DNA from 3 places in the Neobacillus sp. BF23-41 genome. Region 2 is predicted to be linked to each of the others. Evidence: riboswitches for the same ligand, from Rfam matches in the RefSeq annotation. Region 2 holds a riboswitch; each other region holds the start of a gene.
The links. Region 2 has a riboswitch for cobalamin ahead of AB7942_RS17745 (ABC transporter substrate-binding protein). Riboswitches for the same ligand answer to the same signal wherever they lie in the genome.

Region 1: another riboswitch for cobalamin. It lies ahead of AB7942_RS11035 (ribonucleoside-diphosphate reductase subunit alpha); the one in region 2 lies ahead of AB7942_RS17745 (ABC transporter substrate-binding protein).
Region 3: another riboswitch for cobalamin. It lies ahead of metE (5-methyltetrahydropteroyltriglutamate--homocysteine S-methyltransferase); the one in region 2 lies ahead of AB7942_RS17745 (ABC transporter substrate-binding protein).

What each region holds. Positions count from the first base shown of each region.
Region 1 covers NZ_JBGBPR010000005.1:220,332-225,463, reverse strand. Annotated here, with positions in the region: gene AB7942_RS11040 (hypothetical protein) at 1-996, opposite strand, end outside; cobalamin riboswitch at 1,163-1,364, shown strand; gene AB7942_RS11035 (ribonucleoside-diphosphate reductase subunit alpha) at 1,501-3,792, shown strand; gene AB7942_RS11030 (ribonucleotide-diphosphate reductase subunit beta) at 3,827-4,873, shown strand; gene AB7942_RS11025 (flavodoxin domain-containing protein) at 4,870-5,132, shown strand, end outside.
Region 2 covers NZ_JBGBPR010000011.1:158,267-163,398, reverse strand. Annotated here, with positions in the region: gene ribE (riboflavin synthase) at 85-744, shown strand; partial or broken gene ribB (3,4-dihydroxy-2-butanone-4-phosphate synthase) at 804-1,427, shown strand; gene ribH (6,7-dimethyl-8-ribityllumazine synthase) at 1,454-1,924, shown strand; cobalamin riboswitch at 1,984-2,176, shown strand; gene AB7942_RS17745 (ABC transporter substrate-binding protein) at 2,373-3,338, shown strand; gene AB7942_RS17740 (FecCD family ABC transporter permease) at 3,304-4,365, shown strand; gene AB7942_RS17735 (heme ABC transporter ATP-binding protein) at 4,369-5,132, shown strand, end outside.
Region 3 covers NZ_JBGBPR010000002.1:479,850-484,981, reverse strand. Annotated here, with positions in the region: gene AB7942_RS05410 (helix-turn-helix domain-containing protein) at 1-69, opposite strand, end outside; gene AB7942_RS05405 (hypothetical protein) at 580-909, shown strand; gene AB7942_RS05400 (VOC family protein) at 1,263-1,658, shown strand; cobalamin riboswitch at 1,754-1,934, shown strand; gene metE (5-methyltetrahydropteroyltriglutamate--homocysteine S-methyltransferase) at 2,319-4,610, shown strand; gene AB7942_RS05390 (hypothetical protein) at 4,701-4,835, shown strand; gene AB7942_RS05385 (SET domain-containing protein) at 4,928-5,132, opposite strand, start outside.

The sequences.
Region 1 (5,132 bases), on a different contig from region 2:
GTCAGATTTTCCGAATTTACTATTCCAAAATCCATGGACGAGGTTCCCATAATAGCTGTTTTGCAGACTAACTGCTTCAGGTGAGACCGCGCCATCAATAAATTCGGGGACATTTGAAATATGATAATCTTTCATTGCGCCACTCTTAGAATCAACTACAACTAGCCCTTTGGCCGTAAATCCATTTCGGGCTGAAATAAATTCACCATAAGTACGGATGTAAAAAGGTTTTCCTTCTTCGTCAATTTCTAATTGAACATCTCCGTAGAAAATCTTCTTGGGATATTGCATGCGAATATGCCGCTCGATTTGTCTATTAAAATAAGAGGAAGGGGTATAAACCATTTCGGCTTTAATAAATTTTGGATTAGCGCTAGAATCCGTTGCACTTAATGAAAAGTAACCAGGAGTTCTTTCGCCTTTCCACCATTTAAAAAATCCAGAAAATTCAACGGGAGCAATATATACATAATCACCGTTCAGTTTTTGAATCTGAAGATTTCCAAGCTCAAAGTAGCTTGTGTTCGGTACTTGCCCAAAAGCCTTTTTCATTTTGTTACGTGCAAACTGCGGTGGAACGCTAGCTGGTGTTTCCTTCTCATCAAAGGTCTGAATCTCTACCTTTTCATCCATCTTTGCTACTTGATATTTTTCATCGGCATTAAAAATGAAGGCGGTTAAGAAATAAATTCCTAGACCTAGACTTGCTAGAAAGAGAAGTCCTTTAATCTTTCTTTCTGTGCCTTTGGCAAGAACTGCTCCGCCTACAGTGAGGAAGATTGCTAACGGCCATAAAGAAGTGAAGTTTCTATCAAAATTACTAAAATAAAAGAATGAAAACACTGCAAGCATAAGAAAAACCATAACAGCAATGAAGACGCCGATTTTTTGTTTTTTATCAACTTTTTTATTTGCCTCTTCATGTTTAAAAATGGGTATTAAAACAAGTGCTGAAGCTATTCCAATGATCATCGTAAATAGAAAAATGTTCCCCATAAAATTGCCCCTTTTCACCTTGGACTTTCTTAATATACGGAAACTAAACCAAATAGGTTTCATTTTTATTTAATAATAGACTTGAATTATATTGGTGACTATACTATTATTTAATTTAATTGATTCACTATATATTGTTTCGATGAATAATTATTAAACTATATATTGTGTTAGCCTTAAGAGACGATGCCATTGTGGCTTAATAGGGAATCTGGTGTAAATCCAGAACTGCCCCCGCAACTGTAAATGCTGACGAAATGAGTAAACCACTGTATAAGAAATGTCTAATATATTAGGCAATTATATGGGAAGGGTTCAAAGTAGGATGAAGCATGAGTCAGGAGACCTGTCTTTCTTAAGTTGTTTCAACTTCTTCGGGGATTGAGAAGATGAACGGTGGCGACAGGAGGCATTGGATACTTTTATTTTAGTCCTTTTGTAGTGTTATCGTTTCATCCGCTCAATTCCCCTTGAGCGGATTTTATTATTTTAGGGGGAAATGAAATGGTAACAAAGGAGCTTCAAGCTGAATTCAATTATGTTTTAGAATCTATTAATCAAGTTACAGAAAAATATCAGATGGATACAACTGAGCTTAAAAACCGTATAAGCGAACTGGAAGTAACAGAGGTGGAAGCAAACCAACAAGCTTTAGTCTATGCAATAAATCAAATTGCAATGGACCAACCGAATTGGACATTTGTCGCTGCCCGTTTATATCTGAATGAATTATATGGAAAATCTGCAAAAAGTCGAGGCTATAATCGTTCTTTAAAATATGGAGACTTTTATAGATTAATAAAAGAATTGACTGATATAGGTATATATTCTAATGATCTCCTAAGCTTATATAGTAAAGATGAAATCGATCAACTAGCAAAAGAGATAAATCCAGATAAAGATTTATTATTTAATTACATAGGGTTATTTTTACTAGCGGATCGTTATCTTGCTCAAGATCATAATAGAAACGTATATGAACTCCCGCAGGAGCGGTTCATGGTTATTGCCATGACGATTATGAAGCATGAAAAGGAGTCCATCCGCTTACAGCTTGTAAAGGAAGCGTATTGGGCACTAAGTAATTTATATATGACCGTTGCTACCCCCACTTTAGCGAATGCAGGGAAAAGCTTTGGTCAGCTTTCCTCCTGCTTTATTGATACAGTAGATGATTCCCTTGATAGCATCTATTTAAATAATTGGGATATTGCTCGGCTAAGCAAGGATGGCGGAGGTATAGGGATTTATTATGGTAAAGTTCGTGCCCTTGGTTCCGATATTAAGAAATTCAAAGGAAACTCTTCCGGAATAGTGCCATGGGTTAAATTGTTAAATAATACAGCTGTCAGTGTTGATCAGTTAGGTCAACGTCAAGGTGCCATTGCGGTTTACCTAGATTTATTTCATAAAGATATCATGAACGGTTTTCTCGATTTAAAAACCAATAATGGGGATGAACGCCGAAAGGCCCATGACATTTTCACGGGTGTCACCATACCAGACCTATTTATGAAAAAATTAGAAGAGAAAGATGAGGATGGAAGAAGTATTGGGCAGTGGCATACATTTTGTCCCCATCAAGTAAAACAATTTATGGGCTGGAAGGATGAAAAAGGGAACCTTCTCGGACTTGAGGATTTTTATGATGAAACGGATGTTAAATTCTTTACCGAGAAATATGAAGAGGCCGCAGGTAACCCGCTTCTTCCTCGTAAAACATACCGTGCCATGGATATTATGACACGAATCATGGTTGCTCAATTAGAAACAGGAACACCATACATGTTCTATCGTGATGAAGTAAACAGGCAAAATCCGAATAAGCATGTATTGGGTAAGGGCCGAACTTCTATTTACTGCAGTAATTTATGTACAGAAATTGCTCAAAATATGTCCGCAACGACGATTGTAAACGAATACCAGAATGAAGAGGGCAATATCGTGATAATTCGGAAGCCTGGTGATTTCGTTGTTTGTAATTTATCGTCTATTAATCTGGCAAAAGCAGTCCCTGCAGATGTTTTAGAGCGTTTAATTAGGATCCAAGTAAGAATGCTCGATAACGTGATAGATTTAAATACAATCTCGGTTGGACAGGCTCAACATACAAATAAAAAGTACAGAGCCGTGGGTCTGGGTACGTTTGGGTGGCACCATCTACTAGCTCTTAAAGGGATTTACTGGGAGTCTGAAACAGCGGTAAATTATGCAGATCATCTGTATGAGGACATTGCATTTTATACTATCCGATCATCAATGGAACTAGCAAAGGAGAAAGGGTATTATAGTCTATTTAAAGATTCAGAATGGCATACAGGGAGTTATTTTGAGCGGAAAAATTACCAAACGAAAAGATGGATTGAACTAAAAAGGGATGTCGTCAATCATGGTATTCGAAATGGTTGGTTAATGGCTATCGCTCCCAACTCATCAACAGCCAAAATAGGAGGTTCCACTGATGGAATAGATCCTATCTATTCTGTTGAATATGCAGAGGAAAAGAAGAATTTTAAATTTAAAGTAACGGCACCTGATTTAGATCATATTACGTACGAATTTTATCGCAGGTCCAGACATGAATTAGATCAAGTGTGGAGTATTAAACAGAATGCGGCACGAGGGCGTCACATTGATCAAGGCATTAGCTTTAATTTATATGTTAGGCACGATATAAAAGCAAAGGACTTGCTCAACCTGCATATGGAAGCTTGGAAGCAAGGATTAAAGACAACGTACTATGTAAGAAGCACATCTCAAACGGAAATTGACGAATGTGAGGCTTGCCATAGCTAACACCTTTTTAGAATAGATTGGAGAAGATTATTTTATGGATATTCATTTACCGCTATCAAGAATAAAACTGTTGAACCCTGAGTTTCCCAATAAATCAACCGGAATTATCAACGGAAAATCATCAGGCTTGCTCAACTGGAATGATATTGCCTATCCTCAGATATACGATTTATATCAAACTTTATTGTCAAACTTTTGGAAAGCTCAAGAGATAAATATGCAAGATGATATAAAGCAATGGGACTTTCTAAGTTCAACGGAGAAAGATGTCTTTTTACGAATAAATACACAACTTGCTTGTTTAGATAGCCTGCAGACCCCTACCATGTGTCAAGTGATGGATTATGTGTCGGATTCTAGCTTTAAAGCAATATTTGCCGTCATCGCTCAGCAGGAAGCAGTTCATAATGAATCCTATTCCTATATATTAAGTTCTCTTGTCCCCTTAAATGAACAAAAGGTTTGGTTCAATCAAGCCAAAAATGATCCAATCGTTCAAAAAAGAAACCAACTGATATTAGATGCATATGAATGTTTCCGTGAGAATCCTACACCACAAAATTTATTTCAACTAGGTGTGAATTCTATTAATCTAGAGGGTATTTATTTTTATGCTGGGTTTGCTTTTTTCTATCATCTTGCCCGCCAGCAAAAAATGCTTAAGACTAGTACAATGATTAGCTATATACAACGGGATGAAATGCAGCATGCGTATTTCATGGCACAGTTTCTACGAATACTTTTAACAGAAAATCCGGATTTACATACAGAGGCTAACATTGATTATGTGTATAAAGTGGTTGGACAAGCTGTCCGACTTGAAAAAGAGTGGGCACATATGATTTTGAAAGATATAGATGGTATTGAATTGAGCGAGTACGAAAGATACACCGAATATCTTGCTAATAAGCGGCTTCGACAGCTAGGTTTACAGAACTTATATAAAGAAAGGGTAAACCCTATGCCTTGGATCCATGTTTTCAGTGATGAAATGATGAATGGAACAAAATCCGATTTTTTTGAACAGAAGTCAAGAAGCTATGCAAAGGTAACACAATCAAACGGTTTCGATGAATTATGAAAATTGCCATCGTATATTCTTCCAAAACAGGAAATACTGAAGAATTAGCTCAACTAATTTTCCATTTATTTTTAAAGAAGAATGTAATGGTTTCTCTCTTTCGGATCGAGCAATTTCGAGTTAGGGATTTATCCCAATTTGAGGCTGTTGTAATCGGAACCTATACTTGGGGAAATGGCGAAATTCCTCAAGAAATGATGGAGCTATATCGTGCATTCGAAACTCAGGACGTAAAAAAGGTACTGACAGGTGTAATCGG
Region 2 (5,132 bases):
GGACCCTGAGGACTTATTGTCTTCAGGTTCTTTTTCATTTTAGCGTAAGAATTTAAGTGGAACCATAGTAAGGAGAAGGAAATTATGTTTACTGGAATTATTGAAGAAATTGGAGTAGTCGCGAACATCCAGCGGACAGGTGAGTCGTTTGTGTTAGCCATTGAAGCAAAGAAAATACTAAATGATGTTCACCTTGGCGATAGTATTGCGGTCAACGGGGTTTGTCTAACGGTGACATCCTTTACGGGAAAGTTATTCACGGTAGATGTTATGCCCGAAACGGTCAAAGCTTCAAGTTTAAATATGGTTAAGCGGGGTTCCAAAGTAAATCTTGAGCGGGCGATGGCAGCAGGTGGAAGGTTTGGCGGTCATTTCGTCTCTGGACATATCGATGGAACTGGCATAATTAAAAGTAAACAGTCTTTCGAAAATGCGGTTTACTATGAGATTGAAGCGGAGCAGAACATATTAAAATATGTCATCTTAAGAGGATCTATCACGGTAGATGGGACAAGTTTGACTGTTTTTGCGGTAACAGAAAATAGTTTTACAATATCGATCATCCCTCATACATTATCGGAAACGATTTTGGGATTAAAAGGGTCAGGGGATATCGTTAATCTAGAATGCGATATGATTGGTAAATACGTTGGTCATTTTATCAAAAACCTTTCAAGTGATACAGTGGAAAAGCGTAAGACAGGGATAACTGCACAATTTTTAGCAGACAATGGCTTTAATTAAATGATGGTTGGAAAAGTCTAGTTTTAATTGGTTTGTAATTTTGAAAGGAGAGATGTGGCGTGTTTAATACGATTGACGAAGCTCTTGCTGATTTAAAAGTAGGAAAGGTTGTTATTGCCTGCGATGATGAGAACAGGGAAAATGAAGGGGACTTTATTTCTCTTGCTGAAAAAGCAACGCCGGAGGTTATAAATCTTATGGCCACTCACGGAAGAGGTCTAATCTGTGTTCCCATTGACGAGGCATTAGCTCAAAAGCTCGACTTACATCCAATGGTTTCCAAAAACACGGATCCAAATCGAACAGCTTTTACCGTAAGCATTGACCATAAATTTTCTACCACTGGCATTTCTGCATTTGAACGTTCAGCAACGGTGTTGAGTATGGTCGACCCGGAATCAAAAGCATCTGATTTTTTAAGACCAGGGCATATGTTTCCGCTAATTGCTAAAAAAGGCGGAGTCTTGAGCAGAACGGGGCATACAGAAGCAGCTGTAGACCTTGCAATTTTATGCGGTGCCAAACCTGCTGGTGTCATTTGTGAAATCATGAATGACGACGGAACGATGGCCCGTGTCCCCCAACTGCGCAAAATTGCTGATAAGCTAAACGTTAAAATGATTACGATAAAAGACTTAGTAGAATACCGAAACAACAAGGAAAACTTAGTTAAGCGGGAAGTTTAAAATCAAATTTAGGAGGAATATTCATGGGTAATATTTTTGAAGGAAATTTAGTTGGCTCAGGATTAAAAGTTGGAATCGTGGTTGGACGTTTTAATGAATTTATTACAAGTAAATTATTAGGCGGTGCACAGGATGCTCTCAAAAGACATGGCGTCAGCGAGACAGACGTGGATATTGCCTGGGTACCAGGTGCATTTGAGATTTCATTAATCGCCCAAAAAATGGCTAATAGTAAAAAATATGATGCAGTTATCACGCTTGGCACAGTCATTCGCGGCTCTACTCCACATTTTGACTTTGTTTGTAATGAAGTGGCAAAAGGTGTTTCTGCAATCAATTTAAGTAGTGGTATTCCGGTTATTTTTGGAGTGTTAACCACGGATTCTATTGAACAGGCAATTGAGCGTGCTGGGACAAAGGCGGGTAACAAGGGATGGGATGCCGCTTCGGCTGCAATTGAAATGGCCAATTTGTGCAGAACGATTGAACTATAATCTTATAGCAAAAAAACATGTACAATTCATAGCAACTTTTCTATAATGAATTTAACAAAAAATATTTTTAAAAATTAGGTGCTAAAATCTTTTCGAAAGATTTTCAGCTTAAAAGGGAAGTTTGGTGTAAGCCAACGCGGTCCCGCCACTGTAAATGAGAGCAACCTATATTGTGTCACTGTCGAATATGATGGGAAGGCATAGGAAGCGATGATCATGAGCCAGGAAACCTGCCTAATTCTTGTGCGCCAATAAACCTACGAGGATGGGACGGTGTTGAAGTCTAGACTCTTTTTACTTTTTGCTAGTAACCTGAATCTACTCATACCAACATCTCCATATCACAGTGGAGATGTTTTTTATTGTTAATATCCAAGCTATATTGTTTGGCACAAGGTGGATTTATTTTTTGTCACATACTTTTATTACATAGAAAGCAGGGAGAAAAATGAAGAAGTTGTATTCATTGCTGTTAGTAGTATTATTAACAGTAGGAGTTTTAGCAGGTTGTGTTGAAAAGAAAGACCAAGTGAAGGAAGAGAATAAATCCAGCGTTGAGAAGAAAACAGCGGAAATAACATATCCTGTTACACTTACAGATGCTACCAAAACTAAAGTTATTATCGAAAAGAAACCTGAAAAGATCGTTTCACTAATTCCAAGTAATACAGAAATTGCATTTTCATTAGGACTTGACAAAGAAGTGGTGGGCGTGTCTGATTTCGATAATTATCCGGAAGCAGCGACGAAAAAAGAAAAAATCGGCGGACAGGAAATAAACTTAGAAAAAATCATTTCCTTAAAACCAGATTTAGTGCTAGCACATGAATCGTCCGCTCATAATTCTGAAGCAGGGCTTCAGCAGCTTAAAGATGCCGGAATTACCGTTTTGGTTGTTAATGATGCGCAAAATTTTGACCAAGTTTATGATTCCATTGATATGATTGGGAAAGCTACCGGTGAAACAGCGAAAGCCGATGAAATGATTACAGGGATGAAGGATAAATTGGCCGAAATTAAAGCAAAGGCTGGGGAAATAAAAGAAAAGAAAAAGGTATTAGTTGAGGTTTCACCGGCTCCAGAAATTTATACACCTGGAAAGAATACCTTTATGGATCAAATGCTAAGTTCGATTAATGCTGAAAACATTGCAAATGATCAAGAAGGCTGGATTAAAATTGATCAAGAGGCGATGATTAAACGAAATCCTGATGTTATCGTCACAACATATGGGTACTATGTGAAAAATCCGGCAGAACAAGTTTTAAGCAGAAAGGGCTGGGAAACAGTCAACGCTGTAAAAAATAAGAAAGTAGTCGATGTAGATTCTGATCGAGTAACTCGGTCAGGCCCTAGGATCGTTGAAGGAGTAGAAGATCTTGCAAAGGCTGTCTATCCTGAAATTTTTAAATAACAAGTATACAGCCTATATAATAGCTGGAATTTTCCTATTCCTAGCTATTTTATTAGGTATTTCAATAGGAACAGTTTCGGTTCCAATGTTAGCCATTATTAAGATTATCAGCGCTAAATTATTTGGGGTTATTCCATTGGAGACAATTGACCCTATGTATTCGAGTATAGTTCTAAACATTCGCTTACCCAGAGTGATATTATCAGGCCTTGTCGGGGCTTCTCTTGCAATTGCAGGGGCAGCCTTTCAAGGACTGCTCAGAAACCCGTTAGCCGATCCCTATACATTAGGTGTATCTTCAGGGGCGTCTGTGGGTGCAGTTTTGACTCTGTTTTTCCATCTATCGATCCCTTTTATCGGTTCCTTCACACTACCATTGCTTAGTATTCTTTTTTCCTTTTTAACCATCTTTTTAGTCCTCGCTTTCGCCAGTAAAATAGAGCGCTCCATGAGAGTGGAAACGATTATTTTAACAGGGATAATTTTTAGCTCGTTCTTAGGGGCAATAATTTCGCTGATGATTGCGCTGACCGGGGATGAGCTCCGGCAAATTATAGGCTGGCTATTAGGAAGCGTTTCGATGAGAGGATGGGAGTACATAAAGATCATTTTGCCATTTTTTATCATTGGCTCATGCCTGCTGATTTTTAATTCAAAAGAACTAAACGCCATGTCGTTTGGGGAAGAGCGGGCACAGCATTTAGGGGTCAATGTTCAAAAAAGAAAGCTAATTATATTAACAGCTGGCTCTATTTTAACAGGAGCGGCGGTTGCGGTGTCAGGCACCATTGGTTTTGTCGGGCTTGTGATTCCTCATTTATCAAGATTATTATGGGGGCCCGATCACCGGCATCTCCTTCCTTTATCGATCATAACTGGAAGCGGTTTTTTAATCTTAGCTGATCTAATTTCAAGAACAATCATATCTCCTACAGAATTACCCATTGGTGTTATCACTGCTTTAATTGGTGCACCGGTATTTGCAATAATCCTGCTCCAAAGAAAAAGGATGGAAAGAAGTGGTTAGAGAATGCTTAGTGTTCAACAGGTTTCCGGTGGATACTCGAGTGAAGCGGTTCTGCAAGACATTTCTTTTGATGTGAAAAAGGGAGAATTATTCGGGATATTGGGGCCAAATGGAAGTGGAAAGACAACCCTTTTGAAAATGCTTAGTGGAATTTTACCAATTCAAAAAGGTGAGATTATCATCAATCGGAAACGGCTGCAGGAATACAGACCAAAACAGCTTGCCCAAATGATTGCCGTTCTTTCACAACATTCATCACAATCTTTCTCGTATACCGTAAAAGAAACCGTTTCGCTTGGCCGTTATGCACATCAAAAGGGGTTATTTCAATCCTGGAGTAAAGCGGATGAAGAGGTTGTCCAGCGAGTAATGAAGCAAATTGGTGTTTCCAGATTCCAAAATAAAAATATTCAGGAGTTATCAGGCGGTGAAAAACAACGAGTATTTCTCGCCCAAGCTCTAGCCCAAGAGCCTGAAATATTATTGTTAGATGAACCTACGAACCATTTGGATTTGTCGTATCAAAAGGAATTGTTAGATTTTTTAAAACAATGGACGTCAGAAAATGAATTAACAGTCATCTCCATTTTTCACGATTTAAATCTTGCAGGGCTTTATTGTGATCGACTGCTCCTTCTCGAAAATGGAAGAATTAATATCGATCATATTCCTAATGAGGTGCTTCGGGAAGAACGAATAAGAGATGTGTATCATACAGACATTCAAAAACATCCTCATCCTAAAGTCGCTGCACCGCAAATGGTCTT
Region 3 (5,132 bases), on a different contig from region 2:
ATATCCCAATTTACCTTCTAGATACTCTTTTACTAGCATTAACTTAAATCCTTCACTATATTTAGCCACTAAAAAACACCCCAAAAATTAGATTTCACTCTAACTTTTGGGGTGCAGTACACTTTGGATGTTGCCTTTTAAAGGTCTTTAATGATTTACTAATATGTTCACATAATTGTAGAAAAGCTTTTGAAAAGACTAAATTTATATGAATTCTAATGTGATATTATTTTATCTGAGGAGGTAGCAAAATGGAAACATGACAATAAAATAATTACTTTTTCAACTTTTGGCGTTTCTGTCCACCATCATTTTCCCCATCAAAACAATGATTTTATGAAAACCTTGAAGAATAAATCCAACTTTGAAATTATGCAAACGTTTATGAACAACCTCCTTATTGAATCTTCACATTTTTCTACTTTAACACCCATTTCTTCCATGTTATTTCAAGAAAAATTGTTTAATAAAAAAATAGACCTGAAAGGATAGGTAAACCATGTAAGCATATTATCATTAAAAGTTTCCTAAGACTAATTATTTCTGGTAAGTAAATTTATATTTGAAGGAGGATAATTAATGGGTCACGATATATCAGGACACAATAAAGCAGGAAAAGAAATTGCTTATGCTCGTTTTAGCATGGGGAATTATAATGCTACCATACTGTATAATTTACTTGATGCAAATAATTACTATGCAGGAGTTAGTGGATCAGGCGACAGTTCTACCTTCTCGATACAACAAATTGAAAAGGCTATGAATGCCTACAAGCAATTTTATAAAAATGGTGATTCTCTGTCAGAAAGGGATTTCTTAACTTGGGATCAAAAACAAATCCTGAATTTTATACAGAATTGTTTAGCAACAGCAAAAATAGAAGGGAGTGTAAGAGTGTATTTTGGCTAATGTTTTAAGACTGTTTGCTAAATTCTGCAATTTCGCTCCGTATCCATATAACTCTATAGTAGTAATTACCTTCATATGTAACAATTTGCATTCCATCTAACCATTCTAAGGTGTCTAGCCATAATGAATATTTTTTTACAATAAGTAAAAATATTTAATCTTTATAAAAATTGAATATATTCCAATAATTATCCTATAATAAAGAGGAAATATATTAGGTTTTGGCTCAAGTTGAAAAGTTGGCTTCATCCTTAGTTTTGCTAACATAAGATAATGAATCATAACCCCAACTTATACATAAGTACTAACTTGCTAGAAGCGAATATAATTACTTTTTTAATTAGGAGGCAATCATGGGAAGATTAGTTCATTTCGAAATTCATGTCAATGACATGGAACGGGCAAAGAAGTTTTATGGAGAGGTATTCGGATGGTCATTTCAAGATTGGAGTGAGTATGCAGGAATGCCTTACTTTGGAGCAGTGACTGGCGATGAGAATGAACTTGGGATCAATGGTGCTTTGATGCAGCGGCAAAGTGCTCCACCGGAAGCAAACCAAGCTTTGAATGCATTTGCTTGTACAATGGGAGTGGAAAATTACGATGTAACGGAAGCTAAAATTATTGAGAATGGCGGCAAAGTCGCAATGGCCAAATATGCCCTGCCTGGAATGGCGTGGCAAGGATACTATATTGATACCGAAGGCAATATATTCGGAATTCATCATCCCGATGCGAATGCAAAATAGAATCCAAAGGTGAGTGAGAGAACTCTCATCATACTGACCACTTTTCAGAAAATTATGTACTTCATATTATTAATATGCTATAGTTAGTGAAAATTACATATCGTGTAAGAATTGGTGCCAAGCTAAGGCTTGGCTTAAAAGGGAAGAACGGTGTAATTCCGTCGCTGTCCCGCAACTGTAAATCGGAGTGAATCACAAATACCACTGTCTTAGGATGGGAAGGTGTGAGGAGCCATGATGATAAGCCAGGAGACCTGCCAATTTCCAGTACACACCAAATACCTACGTGGAAATAGGTGGTGGCATTCATTTGTACGACAAACGAGTTATGAGTAGCTATGTTTATGCATATTTTTTTAGCAAAACTTAAACTTGATTGTAGAGCCATTTCCATTTTGTGGAGATGGCTTTTTTGTTGTATAGGAGATTATCAAATCATTTATTTTGGATAACGTGAACTAGTTCTCTGAATCCAGCTCCAGCGCCCAACTGCTAGTAGACTTCGCTCTCCGCCCTACGAAAAGTCAAGCACGAATGCGCTACGCTCTCCGTGTTTCCTTTATCTCAGTTGGAGTGCTCCAGTCCATACGCAGCTAAACGGGCGCTTGCGCCTTTTGTTCTATTTGGGAATATGTAAATTTAACTAAGGAGGAATGAAATATGAATTTAGTTAGTACTGCCATTGGTTACCCGTACATTGGTGATAATCGGGAGTGGAAACGTTGTATAGAATCTTTTTGGAAGGGTGCGATATCAGAGGAGCAATTTATTTTCGAGATGAAAACGAATCGTTTGAATAATTTGAAGCGCCAGCAATCATTAGGCTTAGAGTTACTAACAGTTGGGGATTTTACCCTTTATGACCGTATGCTTGACCATGCGTCAATGTTCGGAATGTTTCCAAATCGTTATAAGTGGACAGGTGATGAAGTCGATCTAACCACTTATTACGAAATGGCCCGTGGGGCAAGCCATGTTGTGGCTTGTGAGATGACAAAGTGGTTTAACACCAACTATCACTACATCGTGCCCGAGTATGAAGGCAAGTCATTACAATTAACGAAGAACTACATTTTAGATTATTTTGTAGAAGCCAAAGAGGAATTAGGTCTTATTACAAAGCCTACAATGATCGGTCCTTTTACTTTTGTTAGCTTAGCGAAAGGATACGATGCCAAATCGAAAGCATTGTTTATTTTAAAACTCTTACCGTTATATGCTCAAGTATTGCAGCAACTTGTAGATGCTGGTGCAAAGTGGATTCAAGTGGAAGAACCAGCACTAACCCTTTCACTAACAGCAGATGATGTAAAACTAGTGCAAGAAATTTACAAACAGTTAGCAGAAGAAGTACCGGCTGCACAAATCATGTTGCAAACCTATTTTGAAGGACTATCAGCGTATGAAGAGCTGTCTCAATTACCTGTTGCAGGGATTGGTCTTGATTTCATTCATGGTTCCGAAGAGAATATGGCTTCGCTTCGAAAACACGGGTTCCCACAAGACAAAGTATTAGGAATTGGTATCGTAAATGGACGGGATATTTGGCGGGCAAATTTGGCTGAAAAAGCATTCAATACAAAAGCTGTTTTATTATTAAGCGGTGTAAAAGAAGCTTGGATTCAGTCTTCATGTAGTTTACAGCATGTACCTGTGACGACGAAGGCAGAAACAAAGCTGGATGCCATACTGACAAATGCTTTGTCATTTGCCGATGAGAAAATAATTGAGTTATCACATATCGCATCTTACGTACGTGACGAGGCTTGGACAGGAAATAAGAGCGTTTCACAAAGTATGATAGCAACTGAAGCATTAGCACAGCATAAGGCAAGGAAAAATGCACGTGTTAAAGAGCTAGTATTACAAGTAACACAAGAGCATTTTGCTCGTTCAATGACGTTTAAAGATCGTCAGCCTTTGCAGAAAACGGCATTAGATTTACCAGATTATCCAACCACAACCATTGGAAGCTTCCCTCAGTCAGATCAAGTAAAACGGACACGTACAGCATGGCGTAAAAAGGAAATTACAGACGCTGAGTATGCAGCGTTTCTAAAAAATGAAACAGCTCGTTGGATTCAAATTCAAGAAGAAATAGGATTGGATGTTTTAGTGCATGGTGAATTTGAGCGGACGGATATGGTTGAGTACTTTGGAGAAAAGCTAGAAGGTTTTGCCTTTACAGAAAAAGCATGGGTTGTATCCTATGGTTCACGCTGTGTCAAACCACCAATTATTTATGGTGACGTCGAGTGGACAGCCCCAATGACCGTGAAGGAAGTAGAAGCGGCACAGCAATTAACGTCTAAGTATGTGAAAGGGATGTTAACAGGTCCTATCACAATCTTAAATTGGTCTTTTGTCCGCGATGATATTTCACGTGAACAAGTAGCCAACCAACTGGCCTTAGCACTAAGAGAAGAGATTGCAGCGTTAGAAGATGCAGGCATTGCCATTATTCAAGTGGATGAACCGGCATTACGTGAAGGACTGCCATTACGCAAAGAAAAATGGGCTGAGTATTTAGCATGGGGGGTAAATGCCTTTAAGTTAGCAACTTCTAGTGTGAAAAATGAAACACAAATCCATACACATATGTGCTATTGCGAGTTTAATGACTTTATTGAGCCGATTCGTGCCCTTGACGCAGATGTGATTTCAATCGAAACGTCTAGAAGTCATGGGGAGTTGATTCAATCTCTTAAAAAAAATCCATATGAACTTGGTATTGGTTTAGGAGTGTATGATATTCATAGTCCACGTGTACCAAGTCTAGAAGAAATCAATGCGATTTTAAACGATAGTTTAGAAATTATTTCAAAAGAACAGTTCTGGGTGAATCCAGATTGTGGTTTAAAAACACGTCATGAAGAAGAAACCATTGCATCGCTAAAAAATATGGTGTCAGCCGCTCGGAAACTACGCCAACAGCAACAACAAACTGTTTAAATCTAATCTTAACAATTAAATTAAGGGCCTTTTCCATTTTTGGAAAGGCTCTTTGGTTAATTGGGAATTACTAAAGTGGAAGACTTGTACATGAATTTTACTTCAATAAACATTTTCGGATATCCTTTTCTTGCTGCCTATGTAGGTATTGTGGTGTCAGAGGCCTTACTTACACTTTCCATTTTTTTAGCGAGATTATTAATCATGAAAAAACAAATGGCTTAAAGTAAAACAAGAAATGATGATTGGAATTGTCAACAAATATGCGAGCCCATTCTAACGACTGGGCTCATATTTCGAGTTTCATTCATTTGTCTTTATTTCTCAAACCATAATCTTGTTTTGTCATCTGGGTCACCATTGTAATTGATCTGGATTTCCTCTCCTTCTTTAATGTCGGTATAAGCATAAAAATTGATTGTACCTTTTTTTAATTTCCTTTTGAAAATGGCATTAGGTGTGCGGGAATGATTAAAGAGCGACCCAACTCCTAAGGCTAACGCACATTCATCGAAATCTTTT